DNA from 2 places in the Sediminibacillus sp. JSM 1682029 genome. Region 1 is predicted to be linked to the other one. Evidence: predicted binding sites of a transcription regulator. Region 1 holds the regulator's gene; the other holds the start of a gene.
The links. The regulator Rex, encoded in region 1, represses fermentation and respiration genes when NADH is low (regulators of the CRP and FNR family bind a similar motif). The targets are predictions, from matches to a motif close to TTGTGAAATATTTCACAA.
Positions count from the first base shown of each region.

Region 2: qoxA (cytochrome aa3 quinol oxidase subunit II) is a predicted target of Rex. The motif match lies at 4,819-4,836, and genes of this name have one in related genera.

Region 1 is NZ_JBEWYY010000006.1:260,237-268,405, reverse strand. It holds gene ABVF09_RS12475 (ABC-F family ATP-binding cassette domain-containing protein) at 1-701, opposite strand, end outside; gene ABVF09_RS12470 (redox-sensing transcriptional repressor Rex) at 1,534-2,184, shown strand; gene ABVF09_RS12465 (MDR family MFS transporter) at 2,255-3,664, shown strand; gene ABVF09_RS12460 (YdiK family protein) at 3,695-3,898, opposite strand; gene ABVF09_RS12455 (CPBP family intramembrane glutamic endopeptidase) at 3,906-4,616, opposite strand; gene groES (co-chaperone GroES) at 4,916-5,200, shown strand; gene groL (chaperonin GroEL) at 5,259-6,896, shown strand; gene ABVF09_RS12440 (AAA family ATPase) at 7,196-8,169, shown strand, end outside.
Region 2 is NZ_JBEWYY010000001.1:715,579-723,747, forward strand. It holds gene ABVF09_RS03615 (GerAB/ArcD/ProY family transporter) at 1-433, shown strand, start outside; gene ABVF09_RS03620 (Ger(x)C family spore germination protein) at 420-1,565, shown strand; gene ABVF09_RS03625 (sugar efflux transporter) at 1,579-2,826, opposite strand; gene ABVF09_RS03630 (HD domain-containing protein) at 3,085-3,702, shown strand; gene ABVF09_RS03635 (DUF1295 domain-containing protein) at 3,932-4,618, opposite strand; gene qoxA (cytochrome aa3 quinol oxidase subunit II) at 4,942-5,868, shown strand; gene qoxB (cytochrome aa3 quinol oxidase subunit I) at 5,940-7,889, shown strand; gene qoxC (cytochrome aa3 quinol oxidase subunit III) at 7,886-8,169, shown strand, end outside.

The DNA.
Region 1 (8,169 bases):
TAGACAGTTTCGACCGTTTTATCCAAGAAATAGCGATCATGGGAAACAATCACGACGGCACCGCTGTAATTGTTCAAATAGCCTTCCAGCCAGGAAAGGGTTTCGATATCAAGATGGTTGGTGGGCTCGTCCAAAACCAGGATGTCCGGCTTGGATAGGAGCAGCTTGCCCAGTGCCAAGCGGGTCTTCTGGCCGCCGCTCAATTCTGCTATCGATGTATCCCAATCCTGTTCATAGAAATGAAGGCCATTCAAGACGGCCTTGATGTCTGCTTCATACTGATAACCGCCCTCCATTTTGAAGGCTTGTTGTTTGGCGTCATAAGCAGCCAGCAATTTTTGATAGGCATCCTGATTCTCCAGCACATCCGGGTCACCCATCTGCAATTCCATTTCCCGCAGTTCTTGTTCCGTATCGACAAAATGCTGAAATACGCCCAGCATTTCCTGCCAAATCGTCTGATTTGATTCGAGACCGGTGTTTTGGGCGAGATAGCCAAGTGTCGTCTCTTTCGGCTTGTGGATTTCCCCCTCGTCAAAGGGCAGGATTCCCGCGATGATTTTCAACAGCGTCGATTTTCCTGCTCCGTTCCTTCCGACGACAGCAATCCGGTCATTGGTCTGCACTTCTAACTTTATATTGGATAAGATAAGCTCGGCGCCATATCTTTTTGTGATGTCATTGACTTGCATCAAAATCATTTTGTTCACCTCAATGCTTTAAGTGTATCTTAATCCTCTTTGCGGTGGCAAGCGTCACAGCAATGCTTCCGGTGATTATTTTGCTTCATGCGTTCCCCCGATTTCGATATAGTGATAAGTATGGAAAAGAATGTGAATAAAATCACGACTTATTGCTGAATTTTTGATAAACTAAAGAAGTTAAACAAAATAAGCAAAAGTACTTGTATAAAGGAAAGCTCTTTCCCCAAACTTGTAACATTGTAAATGATAAACAGCATCTATTTGATAGAAACTTCGTTGGTTTGCTAGTAAGGTTCAGTGCTAGAGCGAACTCCGCATAACACTTCGCTTTTGATGAGCACGGTTGTAAATGTGGGGCTGTTTTTTTACTTGCGAGGAGTCGGTGTCGAAGCGTTCCTTGTCTTCATAAGTAATTGCTTCTGCTAGGGTAGCTGTTTTTGGAGTGTACGCATTCAGAAGCGGCTGATATACCGACTAAAAAGGAAAAAGATTTGTGAAAAACAACAAACATACTCACGGCGGAGGAAATCCACGAAGACTCCTGCGGGAGGAAAGGCCTAGGGGAGACCCCGCAGAGCGCAGCTCGAGGAGGCTCACCAGCCGCCCGCGGAAAGCGTAGTGGATTTCCGCAGCCACACCCATTTGTCTAGAGAACAAAGCAAAGTGTTTGTGGAAAACTGCCTAATCAAAAAAGATAACGGTTACGAAATGAAATTATGTACAGGAGCTTGATAGCTGGTCATCGATTATCCGAAAAAGGCATCGATAAACCTGATTGCTTCTTAGAAAGCGGACACAGGACAGAAGGGCAACTGTAAGGAGGATATGTATGAACAACGAGCAAAATAAAATACCACAAGCAACGGCAAAGCGCCTGCCACTATATTACCGATTTATCAATAACCTGCATCATCAGGGAAAGCTGCGCGTTTCATCCAAGGAACTGAGCGACGCGGTCAAAGTAGATTCTGCCACCATCCGCCGGGATTTTTCTTATTTCGGTGCATTGGGAAAAAAAGGGTATGGCTACAATGTCGAATACCTGCTCAGTTTTTTCCGGAAAACCCTTGATCAGGACGAAGTGACCAAGGTCGCACTCATCGGAGTCGGGAATCTTGGAACAGCTTTTCTCCATTATAATTTTATGAAAAACAACAATACGAAAATCGAAATGGCCTTTGATGCCGACCCGAATAAAGTAGGATCCGATATTGGCGGTGTCCCTGTGTATCATGTAGATGATTTGGAAGATCATTTAAAAAACACGGCTGTCGCCATACTGACGGTACCTTCCACAGAAGCACAGGGAATTACCGAGCGACTGGTAGATGCCGGTGTCTCCGGTATCCTTAACTTCACACCCGCACGGATCACCGTTCCCGATCATATTCGGGTGCATCACATCGATTTATCCGTCGAGCTTCAGTCGCTGGTTTACTTTCTCAAGCATTACCCTCTGGAAGAAGAAGCGGGAGAGTAACCCTGCATACCCTCTCGCTGAAGAGGGTATAGGTTTACGATTTACCGTAAACTCATAGGGGGGTGGACGTATCAAGAAAATAGATTCTAAATGGCTGGTTGTCGTTTCTGTTTTATTTGGCACTTTCACCGTGATTTTAAACAACAGCATGTTGAATCCGACCTTGCCGCACTTCATTGAGCTGTTCGACTCCAACGCAGTGTCGGTGGGCTGGATTTTGACAATTTTCATGGTATCGATGGGGATGACGATGCCGCTGACCGGCTACCTGGGCGATCGGTTCGGGAAGAAAAAGATTTACCTGATTGGTTTATCGATTTTTCTGGTCGGCTCGCTGTCCGGTGCATTGTCCCATACATTGGGAATGATGATTGCCTCGCGGGCGGTACAGGGCATGGCAGGCGGACTGATGATGCCGATCGCCATGGCCTTGATTTTCCAGGCCTTTCCCCGAGAGGAACGCGGGCTCGCCGTCGGTATCTATGGAGTTGCAGCGATGGTGGCCCCGGCAATCGGGCCGACCATCGGCGGCGTGATCATCGAATTTTTGCCGTGGAATTTTCTATTCTTATTCAATATTCCATTCGGACTTATCGGGTTGATCATCTCCAGTAAATACTTGATTCCGACCAAGCCGGACCCGAATCTGAAATTCGACTTGACCGGTTTCCTGCTGGTGACAGCTGGTGTCGGGGCGATTTTGTTTGCCCTCGGCAGGGGCTCGACATGGGAACTGTTGACACAGCCGTTCAGTTTTCTCATGATCGGCGGAGGCGTGGCGGCCGTTATTCTGTTCATTATTTACGAACAAAGACAAGACCAGCCACTACTGGAACTGAGTGTTTTCAAAGTCCCGACCTATGCTGTTTCCATCGTAGTGACGGCCACCGCATCGATCGGACTGTTTTCGGGTATTTTTTTATTGCCGCTATTGATCCAGAATGTGTACGGCTTGAGCGAAATCCAGACCGGCTTGTTGTTTCTGCCGGCGGCTTTATGCAGCGGTTTGTTCATGACCCTCGGCGGGAAACTGCTGGATAAAAAAGGGCCACGCTATGTGGTTCCGCCAGGGCTGCTGCTGTTGGCGGCTACCACCTTTGCCCTGGGGAACCTTCAGTTATCGACACCATTTTGGTTGATATTGCTGATCAACACGGTCCGTGGTGCGGGTCTTGGCATGTCCAATATGCCGGCGACCACTGCCGGGATGAATGCCATACCCGAAAAGCTGGTCGCTCAAGGATCGGCGATGAACAACGTATTGCGGCAAATTTTTTCTGCCTTCGGGATTGTGTTTTTCTCGATTTACTATGAAGTAAGAAGAGCGCAAATTTCTGCTGTCAGTGGATTGGCCGGAGAAGAAGCGGCCTTGCAGGCAATCAACGAAGCTTTTATTTTTTCTTCGATATTGATGCTTGTTGTCGTTCCCGTTTCTTTTATCCTGAATGGAAAACCAAACAATGATACAAAAAACAGCTGACGGGTGTCAGCTGTTTTTATATGGCTGGAGCTATTTGTTTTTTTTCGATTTTCGAATTTTAAAATGCAAGCCGATCAATCGGAAGGAAACGACAAAATCGAGGGTGGCGAAAATAGCCAGCAGGATCGTGATGAAGTTCCAAATCGTTTCTTCCACCGATTGGGCTGCAATATAGGTGAATACAGCTCCCATTGCAAAATACAAGAAAGCCATAAACAACGGGGATGTTCTCATAAACTGATTAGCCTCCAATTAAGATCATTTGCATTTTTTCCCATTGTTCAAGCATTTGATCAAGTTCTTCCGGGTCCACACTGAACTGGGCGATGACCGTGATGGTGTTCATGGCCATATGGGTGATAATCGGAACGATGATCCGGTTGGTGTGCACATAAAGAAAGGCAAACACCAGTCCCATGCCTGTGTAGGTGATGATGTGAGTGACATCCATGTGGACAAGACCGAAAATAATCGAAGATGCTAGAGCGGCGATGAAAAAATTCGTCCGCTTGTACAGACTGCCGAAGATGATTTTCCGGAAAATGATTTCTTCTAAAATCGGTGCAATCAGAGCAGGAATGATGATGAAAATCGGAGCTGCTCTGGCAATCTCCATAATCTGCATCGTGTTTTCAGAGCCCGGTTTGATACCGAGAACCAACGTTTCGATGATGACAGCCGCATATTGCGCCATGTAAGCCATCGCCACTCCGAGTACACTCCAGCCGATGATGCCGCCGGCTCCGGAAGCGTTCCGGTCACTGCCCTGCCGCATGTCCGGCCGTAATAACAGCAAGGTGATCACAAGAGCCGCAACAAAGCTGATGATGCTCCAGCTGACACTGAAGGTGAACCGATCTATGTTCCACATATCGATGAACGGTACGAGAAAAGCTCCGGAAAGCTGCATGATTATATAGGTCATGATGACATACCAATATCGTTTAGGCACCTTAAACTACTCCTTCAAAAACAGATTTACTTTACTACATCATTGTACGTATTTTAACATACAATTAGAATAGTCATGTAGTAGAAGGACTGAACAGCTCCTGCTGCAGCCGTAGTGGAATGCTGGCGGGAGTCCTTTTTTGCTGTTTGCAGGCCGTTCATAATTTGTCGAAAAAATTTCTGATTGCATTGCTTGCAAAATGAAATCGAATTGATTATTATAATAACTGTGTTAGCACTCATCACTCACGAGTGCTAACAAACAAACCAATTAAATAACGGTTAGGGAGGGTTTCACACATGTTAAAGCCACTAGGTGATCGTGTCATTATTGAACTTGTAGAGCAAGAAGAGAAAACAGCAAGCGGTATCGTGCTTCCTGATTCTGCAAAGGAAAAACCGCAGGAAGGGAAAGTCGTTGCGGTAGGTTCAGGACGTGTCACAGATAATGGAGAAAAAGTTGCCCCTGAGGTAGCTGAAGGAAACCTCATCATCTTCTCGAAGTTTGCTGGTACAGAAGTAAAATACGAAGGCAAAGAATACTTAATTCTTCGTGAGAGCGACATCTTAGCTGTAATCAGCTAAGGAAGCGAAGGACCATTTACAATAACATAATTTTTAAAAGTTCAAGGAGGGCATACAAATGGCTAAAGAAATCAAATTTAGTGAAGACGCTCGCCGTGCGATGCTTCGCGGTGTAGATACATTGGCAAACGCAGTTAAAGTTACATTGGGACCAAAAGGCCGTAACGTAGTACTGGACAAAAAATTCGGCTCCCCATTGATTACGAACGATGGTGTTACCATTGCCAAAGAAATCGAGTTGGAAGACCACTTCGAAAACATGGGTGCGCAATTGGTATCCGAAGTTGCTTCGAAAACAAACGATGTTGCCGGTGACGGTACGACAACCGCTACTGTGTTGGCTCAAGCAATGATCCGTGAAGGATTGAAAAACGTTGCTTCCGGCGCTAATCCTGTAGGAGTCCGCCGCGGTATCGAACAAGCGGTAGAAGTTGCAACCGAAGAGCTTAGAAAAATCTCCAAGCCGATCGAAGGCAAAGACTCCATCGCGCAAGTAGCGGCTATTTCTTCTGGCGACGACGAAGTAGGTAAGCTGATTGCAGAAGCGATGGAGCGCGTAGGTAACGACGGTGTTATCACAATTGAAGAATCCAAAGGCTTCAACACCGAGCTTGAAGTAGTGGAAGGTATGCAGTTCGACCGTGGATATGCATCTCCTTATATGGTTACAGACCAGGATAAAATGGAAGCTGTCCTTGAAGATCCGTACATCCTGATCACGGATAAGAAAATCTCCAACATCCAGGAAGTACTTCCTGTACTGGAGCAAGTCGTACAACAAGGCAAGCCACTTCTAATGATCGCTGAGGATGTAGAAGGCGAAGCACTTGCTACATTGGTAGTAAACAAACTTCGCGGAACATTCAACGCTGTTGCCGTTAAAGCTCCTGGCTTCGGTGACCGTCGTAAAGCAATGCTTGAAGACATCGCTACCTTGACTGGTGCAGAAGTCGTAACTGAAGATCTTGGACTGGATCTGAAAAACACTAGCATCGAACAGCTGGGCCGCGCTTCTAAAGTTGTCGTAACCAAAGACAACACAACAGTTGTTGAAGGAAGCGGAGATCCAGAAAAAATCTCTGCACGCGTAGCACAAATCCGTGCCCAAGTAGAAGAATCTACTTCTGAATTCGATACAGAAAAACTGCAAGAGCGTCTTGCTAAACTTGCAGGCGGTGTTGCTGTCATCAAAGTCGGTGCAGCTACCGAAACAGAATTGAAAGAGCGTAAACTTCGCATTGAAGACGCCTTGAACTCTACTCGCGCTGCAGTAGAAGAAGGTATCGTTGCCGGTGGTGGTACCGCACTTGTCAACATCTACAACGCTGTAAAAGGATTGACGCTGACAGGCGACGAAGAAACAGGCTCCAACATCGTGCTTCGTGCGCTTGAAGAGCCAGTTCGTCAAATCTCCCACAACGCTGGCCTGGAAGGTTCTATCATCGTAGAACGCTTGAAAGGCGAAAAAGTCGGCGTAGGCTACAACGCTGCAAGCGGCGAATGGGTAGACATGGTTGAGTCCGGTATCGTCGACCCAACAAAAGTTACCCGCTCTGCCCTACAAAACGCAGCATCTGTTGCAGCTATGTTCCTGACAACCGAAGCAGTCGTTGCTGATCTTCCAGAAGAAGACAACAACGCTGGCGGCGGCATGCCAGACATGGGTGGCATGGGCGGAATGGGCGGCATGATGTAAGCTGTCCCCAAACCCTTTGCTATACAAGGATTTGAAACCCTATAAATGAATATTGACTGGATTTTGACTGGATTTCACATCGAATTCTAATTAAAATCTAGAGCCTCTGGTGATTAGTAAGTTCATCAGGGGCTTTTTATTTGAAAAAAAGCTTTTTTGAATTTTTAATTCCGATGATTTTCCCATTTTTTCATTTTGAAGAGTATATCTACTTGGGTTAAAATGGGATATAACAACACCGGAAGTTTTTTTCCGTCTAATCTATATTATAAATTAGAAATTGTATAAGGAGATTAACAATGGAATTTTATGATACCCCATATGGAAGACAAAAAGTAAAAAATGGTGTCCATCTAGTAAAAGATAATTGGAATGATTATGGTTTTTATACACTTTATAAAGCATTTTTCGTAAATGAAGGTCAAATATCTGAAATAGGTCTGGTTAAAATAGGTAGGGAAGATATGGACGATGAAGAAAACACGCGGACTAACATCCCTGATGAATTCACCGAGTTAGAGGATACATATTTTAGTTTGGGTCAAGGTAAAAGTTACTATGAAAATCTGAAGAAGCTGGGTTCAGAAGTACGCCGTGACATCTTATATAGTTTAAAAGATATAGCTTATGATTTAGACTTATTTGAACAAGTTAAAAAATATGAAGTCACTAAAACATCTTTATTAAGAGACTTCAAAGTATTTAGTGTTAAGAACCAATTTCATAGGATAGCTAATGGGGGAGTCCCCCTTACACCATATGAATTTAGCTATAGACATAGCCTAAATGGAAGTGAACCTGTAATTTTTGACTTTGAAGTAGAACCGGACTCAATGCCTCCGACAAATATTCATGCCTTAATTGGAAGCAATGGTGTTGGAAAAACCACGATTATCAATGATATGATCCACTCGTTGTTAAATGGTTCTACATTGGAAGGTAATAATAACGCTTTTTATGATACGGAAACACTGGATACTACCAATCTTTTTGCCAATACAATTTTTATATCTTTTAGTGCATTTGATAACACTCCCCATTACCGTGATAAAACAGATGAAGAAGACGGCCCCCTCTATTCATATATAGGTCTCAAAGATAGTGAAGAAGTAGAAGTAGGAGATAATGAAGAGGAACTTGATGTTATAGAGAAGTATTTTTCTAAGAGTCCAGAAAATTTAATCATAGAGTTTATTGATAGTATTAAAAGGATTAAAGATACTAATGATTTATGGAAACTGCATAAATGGGAAGAATCAATTTCAATGTTAGA
Region 2 (8,169 bases), on a different contig from region 1:
CCTTTTGATCACTGCTTTGATAGTCATCCAAAATATCGGGGTTTTCGATCCCTATGAATTAAGAAGACTGCGTTATCCCACCGTGGAATTAAATACCTTGATCCAGGTCGGAGAATTTCTGGAACGGACGGAAATTTTTCTGGTGACCCTTTGGGCAGGAGCTGTGATGCTAGTCGTTGGAACATTTTTCACCATTTCCTGGACCTTGTTGAAAAATACGTTTCACATTAAAAAAAGCAAGCGGATCCGGGTAGCAATGATGGTCATTGCCTGCACGGTCATTTTGTTGTTTATCCCGAACAGTAATGCGTTGGTTTCTTTCATTTTTGATCAATGGGTCTATTTATCCCTTTTGTTTCACCTCGGTATTCCCTTGACGCTCAGACTTTGCTATACCTTCCGCAGAAAGGCGAGGGGCCATGCAGCACGTTAGAAAACCAGCAGTGATCATGCTTTGTCTGTTGTTGCTTACTGCATGTTGGGACAGGAAAGAAATTTCCGATGTCAATTTCATCATGGGAATGGGAATAGATTTGATCGAGGATGATACATATCGCGTCACGTTTCAATGGGCTTACCCTCCTCAGTTTTCCACAGAGGGGGCGGCAAGCAGCCAGGAAGAAAACACCGTCTTTTCTATAGAAGCAGATACCATCCCATTGGCTATGGCAAAGTTGACTGAAATCTCTCCCCGGGTACCGATTTTTTCTCACATGGAATTGATTGCATTGGGAGAAGAGCTTTTATCAAAAAACGCTGAGGATGTGATCAATGTCATCGATCGGGAATTCGAAATTCGACGGACTGTTAACCTGGTGATGGTTAAGGGGACAGCGGAGTCGATGCTCCGTGCTGAAACCCCATTTGAAAAAGTAGAAGCAACGGGAATAAAAGAAATTATTCAGTTAAGCAACCGCTCTTCTACATTCGAGAAAGTGAATTTAAATGTTTTTTTCAATCATGAAACAGATCCACACTCCTTATCCTATATACCGATTGCCGAATTGGTTTCCGACACTGCTTTGCATACGACAGACAGTAGTGAAAGCAGTTGGATCAAAGTAGAAAGGATTGCATTTCTTGAAAATTATCGTCTAAAACGGGAGCTTTCGGCACGGGAAGCCCGTGCATGGTTATTTGTTCGCGGGGAAGTCAGAGACGGGACAATTACACAAATCAACACCGGGAACGGAAAATTAGTCGGCCGCAGTATTGCCCAAAGCACCAGCAAAAAGCTTGATAAACAAAAAGATCAACCATCATTGACAATCTCGGTCGAGGAAAAAGTATCGATTATCGACAAACCTCTTGCGATGTCCATTGTAAAAATGGAAGAAGTCCTTGCAAATTCCGTTAAAGAGCAAATTGAAGAAACCATTGCAAAAATGCAAGAGGAAAACCTCGACATATTTTTCATAAGGTCATTCATCCGTCATAAAGACCGGAAACTTTGGAGCGAGATAAAGGACGAATGGGAAGAGGTTTATCCACGGTTGGATTTCAAAGTCCAAGTGAATATAGACATCCAGCATGAAAATGCACTGAGGAACCAGATTCCAGAATGAATAACGATATCCGCTACCTTCCCCCGTCACTTAAAACGGGAGAATGACTGTTTTTTCCCTTCCCGGCAACAAGCAGAATGAGAAATCCACCTCCAGTAAAAAGAATACAAATGACAAACACATTTTCATAGCTCAACAGGGAGGAAAAATAACCGAACAATAAAAAACCGATAGTCTGGCCGATTTTTTGTGCATTCATATATAAGGTAGTAGCTGTACCGGGCTCTTTTGGCAGGAAGTTTTGAAAATAGGTCACGGCCAAACCTGCTGTTATGGCCACGTTGGCAGCGCTCAGTATTTGCAGCGGGTATATTTGCCATGGAGCAGTAACCTTCCATAACAATAAAAAGTAAACAAAGGAAAACAAAAAGCCAAGTCTGATGAGCCATCCTAAATCCAGCTTTGTCGCCAAAATTCCGAAGGCGATCATCAAAGGTACTTCAAAGACAGGCGGGACACTGAAAATCACCCCGACGTGTGCTTCTGTGCCTCCGAGAACCTTTGTGACGAACTGGGGAATATTCTGCATGTTGATCGTCGTAGCTGCATGCAGCAAAAACATGGCCACTATGTTGGCAAGGATATAAGGACGAAAAATGAACTTCCCCAACACCACTTGTTTTCCGGCCATATCCTGCCTTTTCGGCTCGTCTTTAATAAATGCCACTACTGCGATGATACATATAAAAAAGCCTAGAGCCACCAGTAAGAATAGCCCTTCAAAATCCACCAGGACCAGTATCCATCCTGCAAAAGCCGGTCCTACTGTCCAGGCAAGCGCCGTAAACATGCGAAATATGTTCATCACAAAAGGAATCTCCCTTTTGGGAACTTCAGACGATTCCAGTATCTCCCTAGCATGTGCCCACAATTGCGGCATTGTTGCAGAAGCCATGCCCAGCAGAAAAAACGCTACAATCGATAATAAATAATAATCACGGATGTAAGCAAAACCGATATAACCAACTATCGCAGCGAACGACGTAATGACCAAAAGCATCTTCCTGCTTATGTTCCGATCCGACAATTTACCGATGTAAGTACTGATGACCACCCCGCCTACAGCCATCACCATCATAAACACACCGTATGCCATGTTGCTCATCCCCACTACATCCAGACCGAATATAGAGGAAAAAGGGACAAACAAAGACATCGAAAGCCCTACCATAAAATTCAACAGCAATAAGATAGGGAAAGATGGAATATTCCACACCATTGCTGTTCGACGCTTTACCGATCGTAAAAAATTCCCTGTCACAAGTATCCTTCCTTCTATTAATCTGCCATTTCCAATCTATCTTCTGCACTATTATCCCACCATCGACTGTACGAAACAACCATTTAGCGGCCGCTACTATGTTACATCAGTACTTTAACGAAAGTGTCCCTGGATCCGTGTTTGAGTGCCAATATATTTTCCCCCATCCTCTCTTAATGGAAAAAAAAGAAAAAAATCATGGAACGGACAGATGACAAATGAGATAGTAGGTTAAGAACATATAGGAGGAGATCAACCTTGGAGGAAACATTGAAGCGAATATTGGAAGTGCTAAAATTAGCTGAAAAATTAAAGTATGAGCTGCGGCACAGCTGGCTATCCAATGGACGGCAAGAAAGTGTCGCAGAACACACATGGCGGGTGGCGCTGATGGCTGTTTTCCTGGAACCTTATCTGGACCAAAAAACAGACATGGCAAAGCTGCTGAAAATGATTACCATTCATGATCTGGTGGAGGCCGAGGCTACGGATATCCCGGCATTTGACACGATGGACAACGAGCTGGCGCGTAAAGAAAAACAAGAAAGGGAACAACAGGCCATTGCAAATATCCGCAAGTCACTAGGAGGTGATTTGGGGAAAGACATCCAGCAACTGTGGCTGGAGTTTGAGAATCGGTCCACTTATGAAGCGAAAGTGGCCAATGCTCTTGATAAACTGGAAGCACAGCTGCAGCATAATGAGGCAGATATTGCTACCTGGCTGGAAGTGGAATATAAAATGAGTTTCTTGCTGGACCAGCACACCGACTTCGACCAGACACTGACCACGTTTCGGCATTTAGTCGAACAAGAAGCAGAAACAAAAATGACAAAAGCCGGTGTTTCCGTAACCAGCCATAAACCCGTTCTGTAGGAATTTTCACTTTGCCCTGTTTTGTTATATGGAAAGCGGGGCTTTCTTATTCCTTTATTCTTTCGAAAAGCGTTTATTCCTATGATGGTAGATAGGATGAACGAAAGTCTGTCAGTTGAACGTCCCTACCAATCTTATAAACTGTTGCCGTACTCTTTCTTTATTAAAACATCCGTGTACTTTGCCCTCCCCTTGTGAAAAGAAAAATACAACGTTCGGTGACGTAAATTCAGTAAATAAAGGAGATGAATTTAGTGGTAGTTTTCTTATAATGAGCAAACTGCTCACCGTATTTCCATGCTAAGTGACGGTCTAACAGGGGGATATTATAAAAGACAAACAGAAAAAATAATAACAAGGGAATAACCAAGGCAAAAACAGAACGTGTAAGAAGGGCCAGAGCTGTCACCCAAACAAGATCACCGAAATAATTGATATGCATGGAAAATCGGAATAATCCTCTGGTGAATAATTTGCCTTGATTTAACGGATTTTTTTTCCACCAATGGCGCTGCAACTCTGAAAAACTATTCAGAAAAGATCCAAACAGAAAAAGCAGAACGAACAGGAAGTCCCACCAGGTAAGCGATTTTTCCGTGTTTAAGGCGAACAGGGTAAAACCAAGATAATAGAATGAAAAAGCAATTGGAATTGTAAATGCTTCTTTCCATGGCATTTCTCTTTTTAATAGATAAAAAATAGTGAGTAACATGCGGATATAGACAATGAAGTAAAGAAACAATAGCATACTATTCCTTCCTGTATCACCTTTTAAAAAGCCTGTCCCAGCTAAATCGTGTACAAATCTGCCGCCATTTCCCAGAAGCAGCCAAGCTGCAGTTAACAAAATTGCCGTTTCCAATAAGACTAGCGTTACTTTTTGCGGAATACTACTTGCATGATTTTGATACAACACTTCGCTTACCTCCTTTTTCTTCATTTTACCAAAAAGGCAAGATAAAATGAGGGACAACTTCTGTTTGCCTAACATTTCAGCAGCTTTATTGCTCTTTTGGAAAATAAATAAAAAACATATTGAAACAATTTTCGTAAACTTCTTCCTATTTATAATCATGAACATTCAGTGACAAAAATCACAATAAATTCATGAATCTTTTGTGACAAGCTTCACATATAATTGTATTTTTCCATACACCGTACTATGATAATTACTTGAAAAGACCATGTACCGCTTCAGCTTCTTGATAAGCTACTAAATAAACAGAAAGGGGTACCTTCATGAAAATAAAAGGCACTTTACTATTACTTATGTTTGCAGTCATGGCTGTATTGACCGGCTGTGAACCATTGATGGTTTTAAACCCTAAAGGGCCGCAAGCCCAGACGCAGGCAGATGTCATCCTATTATCGATTGGTATTATGTCCTTTATCGTTATAGCTGTTTTTGCCATTTTAATTTATATGTTGGTGAAATACCGCGCTTCGAAGCAAAGCGACGATTATGAGCCTCCCCATATCGAGGGGAATCACATTGTCGAAGGAATTATTGTCGGGATACCGATTCTTATCGTTATCGTTCTTTCGATCGTTTCTGTCCGAAGCAACTATCTTGTCGAGGCGACACCGGAAGGTTATGAAGACCAGGATCCATTGGTGGTTTATGCTCAGTCTTCCAACTGGAAGTGGCATTTCAGTTATCCGGAAGAAGGGATAGAAACAGTCAATTACCTTTACATTCCGACAGACAGAGCGTTAGAGTTCAAACTCTACTCAGACGGACCGATCACCAGCTTTTGGGTACCGCAGCTCGGCGGACAAAAGTACGCGATGTCCGATATGGTTACCACCCTTCACCTTGCGGCTGATGCTCCTGGTGAATATATGGGGAGAAACGCCAACTTCAGCGGGGAAGGTTTCGCTGAAAACACCTTTAGCGTCAACGCTGTGACACCGGATGAATTCGACGAATGGGTCGACGAGGTCCAAGAAACGGCAAAGCCGCTTACGGAAGACAAGTACAACGAGCTGCTGGAGCCAGGACATCTTGGACAGCTGACATTTTCCAGCACCCACTTGGAATTTTCTCCTGCTCCCGAGGGCGAGCATGGCGGTCATCATCATGGCGGCAGCTCAGATGACTCGGAAGAGGAAAACATGGAGATGGACCATGAAAACATGGATGAAACCCATGATCATTCCGAGTAAGACTAATAGACTGACAGAACATAAGTTGCGTTAGACAATCCGAGTTATTTCCTGAAAGGAGTCACAAAAGGATGGACTTTTTTGATAGATTTGCCATACCTCATCCAAGTCCTGTGATTTATGCTTCCATGGTGGCCATTGCGCTCACCTTGGTAGCGATTGTTGCAGGAGTCACTTATACAAAAAAATGGGGCTATCTATGGCGCGAGTGGCTGACCACCGTAGACCATAAGCGGATCGGTATGATGTATTTAATCTCCGCTTTACTGATGCTTTTCCGCGGAGGAGCCGACGCCATCATGATGCGGGCGCAAACAGCCCTCCCTGAAAATACGTTGCTCGATTCACAGCACTACAACGAAATATTCACCACCCATGGTGTGGTGATGATTATCTTTATGGCCATGGCATTTATCATGGCATTGATGAACTTTGTCGTACCGCTCCAAATCGGAGCTCGCGATGTGGCCTTCCCTCGATTGAACGCCTTAAGCTTTTGGCTTTATTTCTGGGGAGCCATGCTGTTCAATATTTCCTTTGTCATCGGCGGCTCTCCCGATGCCGGCTGGACATCGTACTTCCCGCTGGCGGGTAATGAATTCAGTCAATCCGTCGGGACCAACTATTATATGATCGCGATTCAAATCGCTGGTCTGGGTACACTTATTACCGGTATCAACTTTATCGTAACCATATTAAAAATGCGTGCACCGGGCATGAAACTGATGAAAATGCCGATGTTTACTTGGTCGGCACTGATCACCAACTTGATCATCGTGTTTGCCTTCCCGGTATTGACTGTGGCCTTGGCCATGGGAACCATCGACCGTTTATTCGGTGGTAACTTCTTTACCACGACCGATGGCGGAATGGATATGCTGTGGGCCAACCTGTTCTGGGTATGGGGGCATCCGGAGGTTTATATTCTCATATTACCTGCCTTCGGTATTTACAGTGAAATCATCCCGACTTTCGCCCGGAGGAATCTTTACGGATACAAATCGATGGTCGCATCGATTGTATTGATTTCCGTGCTTTCCTTTGTCGTATGGGTGCATCACTTCTTTACCATGGGACAAGGAGCAATGGTCAACAGTATCTTCTCCATCACGACGATGGCGATTGCGATACCGACCGGAATCAAGATCTTTAACTGGTTGTTTACCCTTTGGAAAGGGAAAATTACAATCACTGTTCCAATGCTATATTCTTTAGGCTTCATTCCGATTTTCACTATCGGGGGTGTCACCGGGGTTATGCTTGGTATGTCGGCAGCCGACTATCAATACCATAACACGATGTTCCTGGTTGCCCACTTCCACTTAGTTATTATTCCTGGGGTTGTCTTCGCCATGTTGGCAGGACTGACCTACTGGTGGCCGAAAATGTTCGGCTTCATGCTGAACGAGCGGATCGGAAAATTATCCTTCTGGCTGATTTCTATCGGTACATGTGTCGCTTTCTTCCCGATGTTCATATCCGGACTGGACGGACAGGCGCGCCGGATGTACACGTACTCGGAAGCCACGGGATTCGGTATTTGGAATATGATTTCCTTCGTCGGTGCCATCATGCTGGCTGCCGGGTTTGTGACAATCGTTTATAACATTTATTACAGCACGCGCTATGCGTCGAGAGATATCAGTTCGGATCCATGGGACGCCCGATCGCTCGAGTGGGCCACCCACACGCCAGTACCTGATTACAACTTTGCGATTACACCGCAGGTCAATTCCAGTGAAGCATTCTGGGATTCTAAAAAGAACGGGCATAAGCTGTTTCCAGGCAATTATAAAGAAATACACATGCCGAATAACAGCGGTGTTCCATTTATCATGAGTGCCATCTTCTTTGTGCTCGGTTTTGCCCTGGTATTCAGCATCTGGATTTTGGCAGTCATTGCGCTGCTCGGTATCTTTGCCTGCCTGGCACACCGTTCTTTTGAACAGGATCACGGCTACCACATACCGGTAGAAGAAGTGAAAGAAACGGAAGAAAAATTGGGAGGTGCCCGACAATGAAGGTAGACCAAACAAAGCCTCTCGAATACAGTACGGAACAAAATAACTTGAATATATTGGGCTTTTGGATGTTCCTTGGGGCTGAAATCATGCTATTCGCCACCTTGTTCGCCTCTTATTTCACATTAGAAGGCCGGACAGGAAGCGGTCCTTCCGGCAGCGAGATTTTTGAAATCACGCCGGTCATCTTTGAAACCTTTATCCTGCTGACCAGTAGTTTTACCATTGGTCTCGGCGTCCATGCAATGCGACTGATGAATAAAAAAGCGACAATCGCTTT